DNA from 3 places in the Niabella ginsenosidivorans genome. Region 3 is predicted to be linked to each of the others. Evidence: riboswitches for the same ligand, from Rfam matches in the RefSeq annotation. Region 3 holds a riboswitch; each other region holds the start of a gene.
The links. A riboswitch is a leader RNA that binds a small molecule or an ion and turns the genes downstream of it on or off. The one in region 3 is predicted to bind cobalamin.

Region 1 (6,080 bases), 2.8 Mb from region 3:
CAATGGTGCTGACCGGTATGCGGCATTTTAAGCATTAAAATTTTTTAGTAATGGCCGGTAAATACCGGAATTCCCTGCAGCGTTTAAGAAACCCTGCAGGGATTTTTTATAATGACTCCTATAAAATAAATTTGTCTACCTACTAATAGGTAGATACCTTTATCATTAAATATGGATACCCGGTCTGAAATAATACGCATTGGAGATGACCTGCTGAGGGAGCGCGGGTATAATGCTTTTAGTTTCTCAGACATTTCGCAAAGACTGCATATAAAAAATGCTTCTGTTCATTATCATTTTCCTACAAAAACATCCCTGGGGCTGGCCATTATTGCTAAATATGAACAGCAGTTCCGGCAGCTCCGGCAGGAAATGGCCTGCCGGGCTCCCCTGGAAAAGCTGGATGCTTTTCTGAACGTATACACTACCGCGCAGAAGGAAAATAAGATCTGCCTGGTAGGAGCGCTTGCCACGGATCTGTATACAGTGGATCCGCAGATGCAGCAGGCCTTAAAAAGAATCGTGCGGCAGATACTTGGCTGGCTGATGCTTATATTGAAAGAGGGAAAGGCTGAAGGTGTATTTGTGTTCAGGGCTCCTGTAAGAACAAAAGCATTGCTGGTTATTACCAATATGATTGCAGCCCTGCAGCTCACAAGACTAACCGGACAAAAGGATTTCCGGGAAATAAAAAAAACAATTAGTAACGACTTAACAAATAACAAATGAAACGTGTAGTAATAACCGGGTTAGGCGCTTTAACTCCTGTTGGCAATAATACGGCAGCGCTTTGGCAGTCTTTGGTAAACGGCATAAGCGGGGCTGCGCCCATCACCCGTTTTGACGCTTCAAAGTTTAAAACCCGGTTTGCCTGTGAGCTCAAAAATTTTAATCCGCTGGATTATATAGAAAAAGCGGAGGCCCGCAGGTATGATCTGTATACACAATACGCATTGATTACCGTGGCAGAAGCAGTAAAAAGCGCGGGTATCAATTTTGAAGAGCTGGACAGGGACCGGGTCGGGGTAATATGGGGGTCCGGTAACGGAGGCATCCAGACCTTTCAGCAGCAGATAATCGAATTTGCACAGGGCGATGGCACACCGCGGTTTAACCCGTTTTTTATCCCGAAGATGATCGTTGATATTGCTTCAGGGGTCATCTCCATCAAATACGGCCTGCGGGGAATCAATTTTACAACAGTTTCGGCCTGTGCTACTTCCAATACGGCTATTATTGATGCCTTTAACTACATCAGGTGGGGAAAGGCCAATATGATCATTACCGGCGGATCTGAAGCCGCCATCAACGAAAGCGGTGTGGGCGGGTTTAATGCTGCAAAGGCACTCTCCACCAATAATGAGGAAGCGGCCACTGCTTCAAGGCCTTTTGATATATCGCGCGATGGTTTTGTAATGGGGGAAGGCGCCGGGGCATTGGTGCTGGAAGAGCTGGAACATGCTAAAAGACGGGGCGCGCCTATTATTGCTGAAATTGCAGGAGGCGGAATGGCAGGGGATGCCTATCATCTTACAGGTACCCACCCGGAGGGAGAAGGCGCCCGCCTGGGCATGCTGGCCGCGTTGGATGATGCGGGGATTACGGCTGGAGAGATTGACTACCTCAACACACATGCTACCTCTACCCAGCAGGGAGATCTGAGTGAGCTGAAAGCAGCGGAGCGGGTATTTGGTACAGAAAGCACCATCAATATCAGCGCTACCAAATCCATGACAGGGCATTTGCTGGGCGCTGCAGGCGCTGTTGAAGCCATTGCCTGTATCAAGGCCATTGAGCACAATATTGTTCCGCCCACCATTAATTCCACTGAAATAGAACCCGCATATAAAGACGTCTTTAACCTGACGCTGCACCAGGCACAACAACGGGAAGTACGCTATGCAATGAGCAATACGTTTGGCTTTGGCGGGCATATTGCCACCACGATTTTTAAGAAATACGAAGAGTAGGGGCGCATTCGGTTATCAGTTTGCAGTTATCAGTGATCAGACTGAAAACTCAACTCTCAATTCTCAAACCTTTTCGTCCTGTCATTGTAATAATAATACAAATAGTATGTTATGGAAATACGATTAAATACAGATAATAATTTTACCGCTTCAGCCGCTTTTCTGGAAAAAGTGAGCGAAGAGCTTAAAAAAAAGCTTCACCGGTTTAGCGAATATATTACTGCAGCCGAGGTATTCTTTGGAGATGAGAACAGTAATAAAACCGGAGTAAATGATAAACGCTGCACTATTGAGGTGCGCCCCAGGCACCTGCACCCGGAAGCGGTAACCCATTATGCAGACACTGTGGATCATGCCTTTAACGGGGCAGTGGATAAGATAAGAAATTTGCTGGACAATCGTATAGGAAAACTGCAAAGCAGGTAACGAAATGTTTTGCACACCTTGTGTATAAGAACTTGTATGCGTCTCAATTTTATATAATTAATTTGTAACGGTAATGGTATGGCAACCAGGGTTCAATTGTTGCCTTTAAAAGGGAATCCCGTGTAAATCCGGAACTATCCCCGTAGCTGTGAGGCCCTTTAGCCAGAAGTTTTATAAAATAGCCACTGTTCGATCTGTGAATGGGAAGGTTTATAAAAACGGGCCAAGTCAGAAGACCTGCCAGTACCATTTTTTGAAAATGCAATGCTTTCGGGTGAAAGGCAGCGTATTATTCCGGAAGGAAATACCTTATTTCCAATGGAATAATCGTCGTCTCTATCCCCGTCTTTTTTAGAATAAAAAGTAAAAGAACAGAATTTATTATGGGCTTATTTGATAAACGTGTCAACTACAAACCTTTCGAGTATCCGGAAGTGCTGAAATTTACTGAAGCGATCAATAAATCCTTCTGGGTACATTCAGAAGTGGATTTTACCGCTGATGTACAGGATTTTCACAGTCACCTGAATACGGCGCAGCGGAATGCGATTAAAAACAGCCTGCTGGCAATAGCTCAGATAGAGGTGGCCGTAAAATCTTTCTGGGGCAGTTTATACAACCATATGCCAAAGCCGGAGCTGAACGGGCTGGGCAGTACATTTGCAGAATGCGAGTTCCGCCACTCTGAGGCCTATTCCCGTTTACTGGAAGTACTGGGTTATAATGATGAGTTCTCAAAACTGATCCAAGAACCGGTAATTGCAAAACGCATACAATACCTTTCAGAAGCGCTGAAAGACGCTAAATCGAACGACCATAAAGAATACACCCTGTCTCTGATCCTGTTTTCCATTTTAATAGAGAATGTTTCACTGTTCAGCCAGTTTGCCATCATCCTGTCTTTTACCCGTTTTCGCGGGCTGATGAAAAATGTAAGCAACATTATTGCGTGGACATCGGTTGATGAGCAGATACACGCAAATGCCGGTATTTACCTGATCAATAAAATAAAGGAAGAATATCCTGAACTGATCGACGAAGCAATGGAATACCGGATCATGGCGCTGGTAAAAGATTCTATTGAAGTGGAGAGCAAAATTGTGGACTGGATCTTTTCTGAAGGGGCAATTGATACCATTAACAAAACAGACCTGCTGAACTTTATGAAGTTCAGGGTAGATGAAAGTTTTGAGAAACTGGGATTTCCCAAGCAGTTCCACATTTCGCTGGAAGAGTACCGCCCGATGCAGTGGTTTGAAGAGGAAGTATTTGCAAATAGTCTGGATGATTTTTTTGCAAAACGCCCAGTGGAATATACCAAGCACGACAAGAGTATTACGTATAACGACCTTTTTTAGCGGAGGCGGGTTTTGTAGCTGTCCTGTGGCCGGAACAATGACCCCGATAGCTATCGGAATGCAACACCTGCCTTCCGGACAGGAGGCGTTGCTGCTATAGGTAGTGCAGCAGGTAAAAAAATAAAATTGCAGAACAATAAGAAACCTGTCCGCAGGAGGCAGGAAATAAATAGCAAACTATAATAGTAAATATATGGAAAGGCTTTGGTGGAAAAACGAAGAAAGTGAACAGATCCTGAACAGGGGATATCTGTTGAACGGTGAAACAGTAGAAAAAGCAATAGACCGTGTTTGTACGGCGGCAGCGCAGCGCCTGTACAAGCCGGAGCTGAAGGAAGCCTTTAAAGAAATGGTGGAAAACGGGTGGATGAGCTTCAGCTCGCCCATCTGGGCCAATATGGGAACAGAAAGAGGATTGCCGATCTCCTGTTTTAACGTACATATGCCGGATAATATTGAAGGCATTACCCATAAGCTGGGCGAAGTGATCATGCAGACAAAAATAGGCGGGGGCACCTCAGCTTACTTCGGATCATTGCGGGGGCGCGGCAGTGCGGTTACTGATAATGGCAAGAGCAGTGGTGCCGTAAGCTTTATGCGCCTGTTTGATACGGCAATGGACACTATCTCTCAGGGAGGCGTACGCCGGGGCGCTTTTGCTGCTTACCTGGATATTGACCACCCGGATATTGCGGAGTTTTTGAATATTAAGGATATCGGGCATCCTATTCAGAACCTGTTCTATGCAGTTTGTGTACCGGATTACTGGATGCAGGAAATGATTGACGGTGATATTGCAAAAAGAGAGATCTGGGCACGTGTGCTGGAAAGCCGCCAGCAAAAGGGATTGCCTTATATTTTCTTTACAGATAATGTAAACCGGGCAAAACCACAGGTGTATAAAGACAATAATCTTATTATACATGGCAGCAATCTTTGTTCTGAAATAATGCTGCCTTCAACTGAAGATGAATCATTTATCTGTTGTCTTTCCTCCCTGAATCTGGAGCTGTATGATGAATGGAAAGATACAGATGCCATTAAGCTGGCAGTGTTCTTCCTGGATGCTGTATTACAGGAATTTATTGCAAAAACAGAAGGGAATCATTACCTGGCCAATGCCAATCGTTTTGCAAAGCGGCACAGGGCGCTTGGTTTAGGCGTATTGGGATGGCATTCTTATCTGCAACGCAATATGATCGCTTTTGAAAGCATGAAGGCAAAACAATTAACACATTCTATCTTTTCCGAGCTGCAGGAAAAAACAGAAAAAGCAACCATAGAACTGGCGCGTATTTATGGCGAGCCCGATTTGCTGAAAGGATATGGCCGCCGCAATACCACGGTAATGGCTATTGCACCAACGACTTCATCTTCAGCCATATTGGGACAATCTTCCCCCGGTATTGAACCGTTTGTAAGCAATTATTATAAGGCTGGTTTATCAAAAGGGAACTTTATCCGCAAGAACAAATATTTAAAAGCGCTGTTACAGGAAAAGGGAATGGATACGGAAGATGTATGGCGCAGTATTATGCTGAACCATGGCAGCGTACAGCACCTGGAAGGGCTAACAACCCATGAAAAGGATGTGTTTAAAACGTTCCGCGAAATAAGCCAGCTGGAAATTATTCAGCAGGCGTCCATCCGCCAGAAATTTGTAGATCAGGGGCAAAGCCTGAACCTGAACATACCTCCGGGGCTGCCCGTAAAAGAGGTCAACAAGCTATTGATAGAAGCCTGGAAGCTGGGTGTAAAATCATTATACTATCAGCGTAGTCAAAGCGTTTCCAAAGAACTGGTTACTACATTAACGGTTTGCAGCAGCTGTGAATCCTAAGAGAACAGGTATCAGTTATTAGAGGGCCGTTTCCACAGAAACGGCCCTTTTGTTTATGCGCTGCCTTCTCTGGTTCTTGACCAGGAATTCTATATAATGAACTACCAGGATCAATAATTTGGCCGGGAATTACGAAAACACCGTTGCAATTTTTGGCGGTACCAGCCGGTATACCCTGTAATCTAGGCTGCTGGTTCAATAGCGCAGGAAATTGAAAGTGAATAAAAAATCCCTGGTTCATGAACCAGGGATATATAATAGAAAACCGTTCTGCTGAGTTAAAAAGAAGGGTATCCTGGATTCTGCACAAGGTTAGGATTAGAAGAATGTTGCGCATCCGGAATAGGGAATAGCCTTGTATAAGTTCCTGCATCGGCTGCTTTTTTGGGAGAGCGGGTACCGCCACGTGCACCGTCAAAATAATGTGTTCCGTCTGCTACATCAAAGCGGATCAGATCCTGCCTTCTCCAGCCTTCCCAGGCAAGC
Region 2 (6,080 bases), 1.9 Mb from region 3:
TAGCGATAAATAGATGCCGAAACAATTCCGAACTGTAGGAACGGCATGACAAAAAAGAAAATTGATTTTCAAAACAATAACACATCTGTCATTGGCAATCATAAAAGCGTTGCCTTTAAGCTTATTGGGATGACAATTTTTTTAATCGTCATCCCGGTCGCAGTCCGCGATAGCGGGAGAAGCGGGGGGATCTGTGGCGAACCGGGGGCAAATCCTAACAGATTGTCTACTAAATCTTATGCAACTGTTACTAACGGGCATCACCGTGGTAAATGCGGCTCCCTGTATAAAACGCCCAGTATTTTTTTGAGTTTACTTTGAAAGGTTTGTTTATGATACAGTATTTTCATATCAGCAAGACATCGGGCGCACAGGCAATCTTCATACAGCCCGGTGATGAAATCGCGCTCGGCATCTGTTAATATTACAGAACTGCATTGGCAAAGTAAAATACTGCCCACCTTGCATTCAAAAGGTTGCTCGCACCGGGGGCAGTATTTCTGTTCATGTTTACACATTTATTGCAATACGGGGTGCTGTATTTTTTCCCGCAGTGTTTTGGCTGCGTTTACCATTTCCGTAAGCGCCCGTTTTGTTTCTTTCCATCCGCGTGTTTTTAAACCGCAATCCGGGTTCACCCAAAGGCGTTCTGCCGGAATATAGTGCAGCGCTTTTTCAATCAATGCTACCATTTCCTGTTTTGAGGGAACACGGGGCGAATGAATGTCGTACACACCAGGACCTATATCATTCGGATATGCAAAAGTGGCAAAAGCATCCAGCAATTCCATTTGGGAGCGGGAGGTTTCTATAGTAATTACATCGGCATCCATATCTGCAATATTGTTAATGATATCATTGAATTCAGAGTAGCACATATGGGTATGGATTTGGGTTGCATCCTGTACACCGCTTGCTGCAATGCGGAATGCCCTTACGGCCCAGTCCAGGTACTCCCGGCGGTTTTCCTTTCTTAAAGGTAGTCCTTCCCTTATTGCCGGCTCATCAATCTGGATGATCTTTATCCCCGCTTTTTCCAGATCAATTACTTCGTCCCGGATGGCCAGCGCTATCTGATCGCCCGTTACGCTCCTGGGCTGGTCGTCCCGCACAAAGCTCCACTGCAAAATGGTCACAGGGCCGGTCAGCATGCCTTTTACCCATTTACGGGTAAGGGACTGGGCATAACGGCTCCATTCAACGGTCATTGGTGCCGGCCGGTATATATCGCCATAAATGACGGGTGGCTTTACACAGCGGCTGCCATAGCTTTGTACCCATCCGTTTTGGGTAAAAGCAAAGCCTGCCAGTTGCTCTCCAAAATATTCCACCATATCGTTGCGCTCAAATTCGCCGTGCACTAATACATCTAAGCCTGCTTCTTCCTGCCATCGAATGGCTTCCTGAGCAGCCTCTTTCAGCAGCCGGTCATATTCAGTATCTGAAAGCTGCTGCTTTTTCCATTGCGCCCTCCAGGCCCGGATTTCTTTTGTTTGCGGAAAGGACCCAATGGTAGTAGTAGGAAAGAGCGGCAGCCGGAACTCCTGCTGCTGCTTTTCTTTTCTTGCAGTAAAAGAACTGTTTCGTCTCGCATCGGCTTCTGTTATTGCTGCTACGCGTTGCTTTACCTGCTGGTTATGGATCAACGCGGAGCTGCGGCGGCTTTCAATGCACCGGATGTTGGCTTCCAGCAGCGTTTTTGAGGCGGGGGTTTCAGGGTCCGCAGCAATCTGCTTCAGGGACGCTACCTCCGCCAGCTTTTGTTGGGCAAAGGCCATCCACTGTTTTATTTCAGCGGTAAGATGCCTTTCATCAGTTTCCAGATCCAGGTCGCAGGGAGTATGCAGCAGGGAACAGGATGGCGCCAGCCAGATGCGGTCTGCCCCTATTTTTTGCTGGGCTTTTTGGATCAGTGACAGGGATTGTTTAAAATTATTCTTCCAGATATTTCTTCCATCCACAATGCCCAGGGACAAATGGGTTCTTGCTCTGATAAAATCCGGTACCGCCAGGATATCTTCCAGCTGGGAAGGACAGCGCACTAGGTCCAGGTGCAGCACCTGCACGGGAAGCGATAAAGCGGTTGAGAGATTGGCCCCGAAACAATCAAAATAATTGGCCAGGATGATCTTCAGGTTAGGGAACCGTTGCTGCATAGCGGTGTAAGCCGTTACCAGCGCCTGCTGTTCCTTTTGGGTAAGATCCAGCGTCAGGCAGGGCTCATCCAGTTGCACATAATAAGCGCCGCTGGCGTCCAGTTTTTCCAGCACTTCAAAATATACGGGTAAAAGATTTTTCAGCAGGTCGATCCGGTGAAAGCCTTCTTCTTTTTCTTTACCCAGCAATAAAAAAGTAACAGGCCCTGTTAAAACGGGTTTGGAATTGTAGCCGGCCTTTTTAGCTTCGATGAACTGATCAGTAACCTTGCTGTTAAAAAAAGAGAATTTCTGGTCTTTTTTAAACTCAGGAACAATATAATGGTAGTTGGTATCGAACCACTTGGTCATTTCCATGGCAGTAAGGTCATACCCGTTCTTTTGATATCCTCTTGCCATTGCAAAAAGCAGGTCGATCGTTTTCAGATGTTCCTTTTCAATTAACGGGTGATACCGTTCCGGGATGGCACCAGTCATCAGGCAGGTGTCCAGTACCTGGTCATAAAAGGAAAAATCATTTACAGGGATCCAGTCAATACCGGCATCCTTCTGTAATTGCCAGTGATTTGACCTTATTTCACGGGCCACCTGCTCCAGTTGTGCTGCTTCAATTTTGCCGGCCCAATATTGTTCGCAGGCTTTTTTCAGTTCCCGGTTACTACCAATACGCGGGTAGCCCAGATTGTGTGTTTGCATTTCTTTTAACTTTTTTAATGAATAATAAGCTAAAAGCCCTTTGCAAATTTCACAATGCGATAAGGATAAGAAGAAAAAGACAAGCAGATGCCCGTTACCGGAATGGGACTCCGGATATAAAGTAGGAATTTTTAAAAGGCATCATACAGACCGTTGCTTCAGACCGCGAAAGCATTGCTCATACAGAAAAGGCAGGTCTCCTGGCTTACAGCAGCTTTACCGCCCTTCCCGCTCCGCCCGGGGCGAAACAGTGGACATACATTGGGTAAAGCCTTGCTGGCTGCTTACAGTTGCGCGACAGCTCGTGATTTGAACACGATTCCCTATTATCCCTGATCTTCATCAGGGACCTTTCCTGGTTGATGAAAAATGAAAGAACTTATTAAGTTGGCAAATTTAATCAAAACAAGGTAGTTCCCGGTAAAATTTTAAAGACAAGAGGACTTTTTTTATCCGGTATACTGTAATAACTTTAAAATATGGACTATGTGATTGCCAGCACCTACAATAATTATATAGAAGCGCATCTTGCAATGGGCAATTTGCAGAGTGAAAGCATTAACTGCTGGCTGAAGGATGAAAATACGGTAACCATCGATCCCATACTGACCAATGCTGTAGGAGGAATAAAATTAATGGTGGCACAGCCACAGATCGGAAGAGCGTTGGATATTTTAAAGAATACAAAAAAAGAATACCAGCAGCAACATCCCTGCCCCCATTGCGGTTCCACCAACGTGGAGTATGTGAGCACGCCCAAAAAAGCGTCCAACTGGCTGGGCACCCTTATAAATCTCCTGTTAGGCATAGGAGCACCTTTGCCGGTAGATAAGGTACACCATTGTTTTGATTGCGGGTATGAATATGAAGCACAATAGTTTCGCTTGCAAGAAAGGGGCAGAAGGGTGCGTTTCAGAAATATATTTTCATTAAACAGGTTCATTTTATATATCGTTGCCATGGATAAAGTAATTGCCTATTTTTCAACACTGGAACAACGTCCACTGGAGCGGATGGGACTACTGGTTGGCGGAATGCTGATCTTTTGGATACTGGAAGGGGTCATTCCACTGTATCATCTGAAATACCGGAAAACAAAATTTGCTCATGCGCTGGTAAATTTCGGTTTTACCGTCCTGCATCTGGTCATCCATACTGCATTGGCAGTGGTGATAGTAGTGCTGTCTGATTGGTGCCTTCATGCACAATTCGGGTTGGTATACTGGCTGCATGCCAGTGTAGCGGGCGCTGTGCTTATTGGTGTGCTGGCGTTGGATTTCAGCAGTTGGCTGGTACACTGGATAATGCACAAACAACCCTGGCTGTGGCGGTATCATTTAATACATCATAGTGATAATAAAGTGGATGTTACCACAGGCCTGAGGCATCATCCCGGCGATAGCCTGTTACGGGGCATCTTTTTTCTTTTATTGATTTTTGTTAGCGGCGCCCCTATGTACAGCGTCATGATCTATCAGACACTGGTAGTGGTTACCACCGCCTTTACACATGCCAACATCCGGCTTCATTCAAAGCTGGACAAAGCATTGAGCTATGTACTGGTTTCACCCAATATGCATAAAGTGCATCATCACTGGAAACAACCTTATACAGACAGTAACTATGGTGCCGTGTTTTCTATATGGGACCGGCTGCTGGGCACCTATAAAGAGCTGGATCCCTCAAAAATAAAATACGGGCTGGACCGGTATTATGATAACACCCGGGACGAAGACTTTTTAGCGTTGTTAAAAGATCCTTTTATTAAAAAAGAAACTGCAGAAACAGAGGTGCCCGGCAATGCCCGCAAAGGAATAGCTTAAACCAAAGGACTTTCCTACTTTTGAAAAATGAAAGAACAAAAAGTGATCGCAGTCATTCCCGCAAGATATGCTGCTACGCGGTTCCCGGCCAAACTGATGCAGCAATTAGGGCAGTACCCTGTGATTGTGCACACCTACAATGCCGTTGTAAAAAGCAACCTGTTTTCGGAGGTGTTTGTGGTAACGGACAGCGATATTATTTATAAAGAAATTATTCAACGGGGCGGCAAGGCTATCATGAGTATGGCCGCGCATGAAAGCGGAACGGACCGTATTGCGGAAGCGGTACGGGATATGGACGTGGATGTGATTGTGAATGTGCAGGGCGATGAGCCTTTTATGCAAACCGAACCGCTGCAAAAAATTGTAGCGCTTTTCCGGTCAGACGCTGTTCAGGTGGGTTCATTGATGCGGAAATTTGGCAGTGAAGAGGAGGCACAGAACCCGAATGCGGTAAAAGTGGTAACAGGTAAGAACGGGAAAGCCCTGTATTTCAGCCGAAGCATAATTCCTTATAACCGGGATCAGAAAGCCGGGGTGGCCTATTACCTGCATATTGGTGTTTATGCATTTAGAAAAGAAGCCTTGTTAAAGTTTACAACCTGGCCGCAAAGCATACTGGAGCAGACTGAAAAGCTGGAACAGCTGCGGTTTTTGGAAAACGGGGTGGATATCTATATGGCAACAACCACTTATCAGACAGTGGCGATCGATACTCCGGAAGACCTCGAAAAAGCCGCTGCTATCCTGAACCAATAAAAAGCTATTATGATTTTAAATGGAATTTTATTGATCTGCCTGGGTATTTTAGCCGTACCATCCCTGTTGCTTTCCCGTAAGCCGGAAGCAAAAGAGTTGCTGGATAAAATAACCCCCTATCAGGGCTGGATAGGGATCATGTTTTGTATAATTGGAATAATACGGGTCATCCGCTGTATCTTAAGCCTTGACCTGTTGGGCTTTTTCCCTGTTTATTGGTGCTTATGGCTGGCTACAGGGTTGGTAGCCGCAGCGCTGGGCTTTTTGCTGGGATATGGTTTTATTCAGCAATATGTGCTTTCAGAAAATAAAAAAGCAGCAGAAAAAGGGGCACAATTACTGGACCGGCTGCGCCCCAGGCAGGGCCGTTTGGGTATTGCGGCAATCATTATTGGTGTGCTGTACATTATTTCCGCAATAACGGGACCGGTTCCTGTGCTGTAAAATAAAGTGATACAAATCCGATACATTTGTGCAATAATATAAAATCACCATCCATACATGAAGGTTCGCCCGGATAAATACCTGAAGCTTTTTTTACCCAACCTGATGGACCTTTTCGGAACTGAAAGAACAAAAGAGATCTTATCGGTCAATCCAACAATTATTCCCAGGCGGGAAGAAGCTCAGAGGGTGGTAATAACGG
Region 3 (6,080 bases):
ATTTCCCTGTAAAACCACAAATGCCTGGTCATTGTAAAATGCTACATCTTCTGCGGAAGACCGTAGCGAAAAGCTTTGGGTTACTTCCAGACTGGACGTATCAATAACTTCCAGCGATTTTCCCCAGATAGTGGGTACATAAATTTTCCCGTTGAAAGGAACGGTTCTTCTCGGGCCTTTGGAAGCTCCGCTTTCATCTTTAAAAGAAATGCTTTTAATTAATTTGCCATCTCCGGCATTTAACACATTTACAATACCGGAATTATCAACAGCAATGTAGATCTTTGCACCGTAAATAACAGCGTTATTAGCAATGGAACCTAAAACCGTTTGATTCGTGGTGCTATAAAAATCGCCGCTATAAGTCCCGGTTGAGAAATCATAGAATCCTAATTTGCTGTTATTGGCATCAGGAGTTCCTTCACACAAAACATAAAGGCCGGTAGTTGGCTTTACAACCGGTTGCGGGGCATCCTCTTTACTACAGGAGTAAAGCATTACCACTGAAAGAAAAAGAACATAAAGCCTGTGTAAATTTTTTCTTACTGTTTTCATCGTATTAAATTGAAGGGTTTAAAATTGAACGGCTGCTCCAAGCCGGTAATTGATTCCCGGCATAGGGTAAAATTTTACAATTTCGTATTGTGCGTTAAAAATATTATTGAGCTCTGCTGAAAAAAGAAGCCGTGTGCTGCGGAGCGGCAGGGCATACCGGAAATTGATATCGTGGAGGCCCCATCCTTTCAGATACCCATCGCTGAGCTGCTCTCCTGTGGTATACCGGTAAGAGGATGCCTGTATATTGTAGGATGCAGAAAACCTGCCGTTGCTCCCGCTCAGACGAAGGCTTCCTGAATGCTCCGGGGTGTACGGGATCTGGTTGCCATAAGCCGCTTTGCCGGGGTCTGTATGGTCTGTTGCATGCTGGTAGGTATAGGCCAGCGCTGCCTTTATTTCCCAGCGCTTTATTTTTTCAAAAACGGTGGCAACAGCAATATCAATGCCTCTGATTTGTACAATGCCCAGGTTTTGCATGCTCCACTGAAACAGGTTCTGGCGCGGAATTGCAATGATCTTGTTTTTTACATCATTATAATAAGCATCTGCAGTTACATTCAGTTCTCTGAGAAGGTTGCCCACATGGAGCGCGTACGTTGCCCCGATATTATATTGATTGGCGGTTTCCGGTTTCAGTTGGGTATTGCCGACAGTGGTATAGTAAAGGTCGTTAAAAGTAGGCGCGCGAAAAATATTTTTATAAAACATGCGCAACCGGAGCGGCAGGCCGGCAACAGGCTGCCACTTTATTGAAACAGTGGGGTTGAGCCTGTTTAAAGCCGTTCCGGCTTCCCCCAGTCGGGTATGGTTCCGAATATAGGTATGCAGCAGATTCGCCTGCAGTTCCAGGTTGGCGGCTGCAAACTTCAGTGAAAGATTATTAAGCCAGGTATCCCTGGAAGGTGCGGGGAACGACTGCCTTTCTGCAAAGGAATCTTTCCGGAACAGGTTGGTATAGTAATAGTCTCCGGAATAAGCCGCACTGATCCGGCCTGAGATCTGTTGTTGGATGGCTGCGGACAAATAAAACTCATTCTGTAGGAACCGGTTTTCATAATTCAGGCTGTTGTCTGTTAAATGAGGATCCCGGTAATCATTCATTGAATGCCAGAAACGGCCGTTGAGCAGGACCTGTGTTGTTGCCGTTATTTTCTTCTGATAGCTGCTTTGTAAAAAAAGATTTTCATCTTTCAGGCGTTCTGCAGCATAAAAATTATCATAAATGACTGCTCCTGGTAAGCCTCTGTCAGAATAATAATAATAAGTCTTTAGGTTGAATTTATTATCGGACGCCTCTCTGTAGAACAGGTTGGCTTCTGCTCTTACAGATGTTATATCACTGTTTTTTCTTCTGAGCTTCAGATTATTGGTATAATCGGTATAAGGATAATCGCCTTCGGTATTGGTATAGTCTGCAGTTGCATTGAACCCCCATTTGTCGGCAAGCTTTACGGTGATATCGGCATTGGGGTTCATATAGCGGAATGAACCTCCCTGCAGGCCGATATTAAAGGAGTCGGATAGATACGGAGTGGAGCTGTTGGCGGTGGTTTGCAGGGATACCACCGATGCAGAAGCAAATGCCCGGGCTGTATTGAGCAATTCCGATGGCTGCGCATTCTGAAGGGTTATACCGGACAGGTTGCTGATGGAAAATTTTCCCAGATCAATCTGGCCGCCCTGTCCTTCGGGCAAGGCTAATCCATCGTAAAGAACTGCTGTATAATTGGCCCCCAGGCTGCGCACAGAAACTGTTTTTAAACCACTGATCCCTCCATAGTCTTTTACATTTACGCCTGGAAAGTATTTTACGGCATCAGCAACCGAAAGACTGTTTAGTTTTGCTAAATCATCGCCCGAAATGGTTTGTTGTGGAAGAATGCCGGTAATATTCTGCTTCTGATTTTTTCCGCTGATGTTTACTTCAGGTAAAAGCGTATCCTTTGTGGTGGTTTGCCCCAGAACGGGATGCCACTGGCTTCCCAGGATGAGTAGTAGTATATATTGCAGATACCTCAATTACCTGATATTGATAACCATATAAAAGCACCAGGGAAAAAGAGAGCAACACCGCAATGATGCATCTGCGTTGTTATTCCCGCTTTTCATCCCGAAAGCGCTGATGAATAATAGAACCTGGCAGGTCTTCTGGCTCGGGCCTGCTTTAATGCCTTCCCATGGCGCCCTGCGCCATAGTGGCCGTTATTAAAGCGTTTCAGGACCCCTGTTAAAAAGGATCCGGCACCTTACAGCTACGGGGATAGCGCCGGATTTACACCGGCTTCCCTTTTCATGGCGCAGCAGCGCCAACCAGATTCGCTGCAAATGTAAGGGAAGATGGGTGATTTTTTTTAAGTTTGATTATGGTTGTGAACCGTAATACGATCCTGGTAACCGCCCACGTACTGGGGTGGGTACTGGGCCTGGGCCTTATTCTTGTATTCATTGAATCAGGTTCTTTCGGCGTTGGGCGGTTTAACCGGTTGCTTTTTTCCTGGCCTTTTATTGCATTTTTGTTTTTCTATGGCTGTCTTTTTTATGGCAATCTGTTTATTTTATTACCCCGCTTCCTGGTCCGGGACAAATTTATCATCTATGGTATTTTTGTTCTGTTATTGTCCGGGGCTACTTTTTATTTAAAACCATTTGATGTATTACTCAATTCTAACCGGCAGGCAGAGCGTTTTCGGTCTGATGGCCCTCACCGGCCTCCGCCACAAATGGAGCGGCCCCGGGATCTGCCGGATGCTGATCATCTGCCGCCCGGCCCCCGCCAAAACGGTCCCGGTTTCCGGGAAGGCCATTTTGATCTGATGAGCATCACCCTGTTCCTGGTTGTATGGGCCATCAGCACCATTATTTTTATTTCAAAACAATGGCGCATAACAGAGAACAAGAATGCGCACATTAAGCTGGATAAGGCCCAGGCCGAGCTTTCTTTTTTGAAAGCGCAGGTCAGCCCGCATTTCTTATTTAATACCCTTAATAATATTTACTCGCTGGCAATGGCAAAGAGCGATGATACAGCAGCCGGTATTTTAAGGCTTTCCGGCATTATGCGTTATATTACAGATGATGCGCCAAAAGATTTTGTTCCTGTAGAAAAAGAGCTGGAATGCATCAGCGATTTTATTGAACTGCAGCGATTGCGTTTAAGTAAAAGCGGACAGTTGAATTACCAGGTCAGCGGATCAACGAATGGAGTACAAATAGCGCCATTGATCTTAATGCCTTTTGTGGAGAACGTTTTTAAGCATGGCATCAGCAACAATGCAGCAGTTCCTGTTAACATAAGAATTGATATAACCCCGGCGTATATTACGCTCTATACCAAAAACCGGATATTCCGGAAACACCCGTCAACGGAAAGGGAAGGGGTAGGGTTGAGGAATGTAAAACAACGGCTGGATTTTTTATATCCCGGCAATTATCAGTTGCAGATCACAGAGGAGGCCGGTTTTTATATTGTGGAATTAAAAGTAGTACCAATTGTCCAATAAATGATAAAAGCAATTGCAATAGATGATGAGCCGCTGGCATTGGATGTTATCAGTACATTTTGCAAACAATGCAGCGGGATAGCATTATTGGAAATTTTTGATAATGCTGTTGCAGGCAAGACATTTGCAGAAAAGGCGCAGCCGGACCTGGTATTTGTTGATATTAATATGCCGGATATAAACGGGCTGGATCTTGTGAACGGCCTTACCTATGACCCGATGATCATCTTTACGACCGCTTATAAAGAATTTGCCCTGGAGGGTTTTGAACTGTCAGCGGTCGACTATTTATTAAAACCTTTTAGCTTTGAACGTTTTAAAAAAGCCATTGAGAAGGCGGAGAAATATTACAGGGGCATCCGGGAAAAAAAGGAAGACAGCCTGCTGGTGTATGCGGAATACAGGATGATAAAGATCCTGTTTTCAGATATTCTTTATATAGAAAGCCTGGACGATTACATAAAAATTTATCTGAAAGACGGACGTTCTGTCCTAACGCTGCTGTCATTAAAAAAAGTGCTGGAACGCCTGCCGGAACAGGAGTTTGCCCGTATTCACCGAGGTTATATTGTTTCCATAAAAGAAGCTGTTTCCTTTTTAGGAAGAAAATTACGCATCAGCAACGGGGCAGAATTGCCCGTTGGTGAAACCTACCTGGGGGCATTGCTGAAATGGATAAAGCCTTCTTAACATTCCGTTAAAGAGTTTGCCGGTATTCTTTCCGTATTCACCTATTAAATTTTTCCTGGCAGCAAGGGCGGGATAATATTGTACCGGCAATAAGCTTTACCCTGAAAATAGAAAAGATGGAAAGGAAAATTTTTTTAAAACAGGGCATTACGGCTTTAGGAATGGCATTTGTTGCTCCTTTGGCAAAATCCTGCAGCAAATCGGATGCTGCTGATACCGGTTCCGGTACCTGTACGGCAACACCGCCTGAAACGGAAGGCCCTTTTCCAACAAAGAATGCATCAGAACTGGTAAGATCCAACATTACCGGAGACCGTACGGGGGTTGCGTTTACTATTAAAATTTCAGTTACTGATCTGAGTAACAGCTGCGCGGCTTTAGCGAATGTTATAGTTGACATCTGGCATTGTGATAAAGAAGGAAATTATTCTGAGTATGGCGGCAGCAGTATGCAGTCCACAAATTATCAAAGTGCCACCTGGCTGCGGGGGCGGCAGACAACTGACTCCAATGGATTGGTGACTTTCACCAGTATTTTCCCGGGCTGGTATAATGGCAGGGCTACGCATATTCATGCGCATATTTACAGTACAACCGGTAAGTCGCTGCTGGTAACCCAGATCGCTTTCCCGGAAGGAGATAATAGTGCAGTGGTTCTGGTAAATGCAGCTTCCGGCTACAGGGGCATGAACGGCTATACCTATAATGCCAACGACAATGTTTTTAGCGATGGGTATGCTGCGGAACTAAGCAGCATTTCCGGAAGTTTGAGCGAAGGGTTTACTTTAACGCATACCATAGCCGTAAAAGCCTGACCGATTATGAACAGGGAGATCAGGATCTGTTACTGTAAAATAATCAGCGCTGATGATTCCGGCGCCTGGGAACAACTGGTGTTTGCTGATACTTACCGGAAATTTTTGCTGCAGGTACAGCATTTTGACCGGCGGCAAAAGTATAGTACATATGCAGAAATAGTGCACCAGGTTCCCGGTTCTCAACGGCTTGATTTTTTGGTAAGCACTGCTATCACCGGTTATAGGAAGCAGTTAAGCAATCTGTTCCCCGATGTGAAAAATGTATTGGGAAAGAAGTTCCTGCCTTTTCATAATTATCGCTTTGAAATGATCAGTTCAAACATCCGCGCTCAGTCGGGGGCAAAGGACCGCTGTGATTTTTTATAGCGACCGGATGTATTGGATCGATGCCATTGGTGAGCAGCTATTGCTGTTATTAAAAGAGGCAAATGACGAGGTATTCACAGAGCTCTTACCCCTGAAACCTTTTATTAGTATTTATTCCGTAAAGGATATAAAGTGATCCGGCAATCGC

Region 1: another riboswitch for cobalamin. It lies ahead of A8C56_RS00450 (ribonucleotide-diphosphate reductase subunit beta); the one in region 3 lies ahead of A8C56_RS12020 (TonB-dependent receptor).
Region 2: another riboswitch for cobalamin. It lies ahead of metE (5-methyltetrahydropteroyltriglutamate--homocysteine S-methyltransferase); the one in region 3 lies ahead of A8C56_RS12020 (TonB-dependent receptor).

What each region holds. Positions count from the first base shown of each region.
Region 1 is NZ_CP015772.1:93,934-100,013, forward strand. Features, by position in the region: gene purH (bifunctional phosphoribosylaminoimidazolecarboxamide formyltransferase/IMP cyclohydrolase) at 1-38, shown strand, start outside; gene A8C56_RS00435 (TetR/AcrR family transcriptional regulator) at 172-729, shown strand; gene fabF (beta-ketoacyl-ACP synthase II) at 726-1,970, shown strand; gene A8C56_RS00445 (HPF/RaiA family ribosome-associated protein) at 2,082-2,396, shown strand; cobalamin riboswitch at 2,454-2,655, shown strand; gene A8C56_RS00450 (ribonucleotide-diphosphate reductase subunit beta) at 2,780-3,754, shown strand; gene A8C56_RS00455 (ribonucleoside-diphosphate reductase subunit alpha) at 3,948-5,594, shown strand; gene A8C56_RS00460 (RagB/SusD family nutrient uptake outer membrane protein) at 5,873-6,080, opposite strand, start outside.
Region 2 is NZ_CP015772.1:4,761,026-4,767,105, reverse strand. Features, by position in the region: gene A8C56_RS23985 (cysteine-rich CWC family protein) at 261-518, opposite strand; gene metE (5-methyltetrahydropteroyltriglutamate--homocysteine S-methyltransferase) at 519-2,852, opposite strand; cobalamin riboswitch at 3,026-3,221, opposite strand; gene A8C56_RS20195 (putative signal transducing protein) at 3,332-3,730, shown strand; gene A8C56_RS20190 (sterol desaturase family protein) at 3,812-4,675, shown strand; gene kdsB (3-deoxy-manno-octulosonate cytidylyltransferase) at 4,703-5,434, shown strand; gene A8C56_RS20180 (hypothetical protein) at 5,444-5,878, shown strand; gene corA (magnesium/cobalt transporter CorA) at 5,936-6,080, shown strand, end outside.
Region 3 is NZ_CP015772.1:2,887,330-2,893,409, reverse strand. Features, by position in the region: gene A8C56_RS12025 (DUF5074 domain-containing protein) at 1-555, opposite strand, end outside; gene A8C56_RS12020 (TonB-dependent receptor) at 574-2,577, opposite strand; cobalamin riboswitch at 2,680-2,888, opposite strand; gene A8C56_RS12015 (sensor histidine kinase) at 2,922-4,058, shown strand; gene A8C56_RS12010 (LytR/AlgR family response regulator transcription factor) at 4,059-4,748, shown strand; gene A8C56_RS12005 (dioxygenase family protein) at 4,865-5,563, shown strand; gene A8C56_RS12000 (hypothetical protein) at 5,570-5,932, shown strand; gene A8C56_RS25285 (hypothetical protein) at 5,940-6,068, shown strand; gene A8C56_RS11995 (pirin family protein) at 6,065-6,080, shown strand, end outside.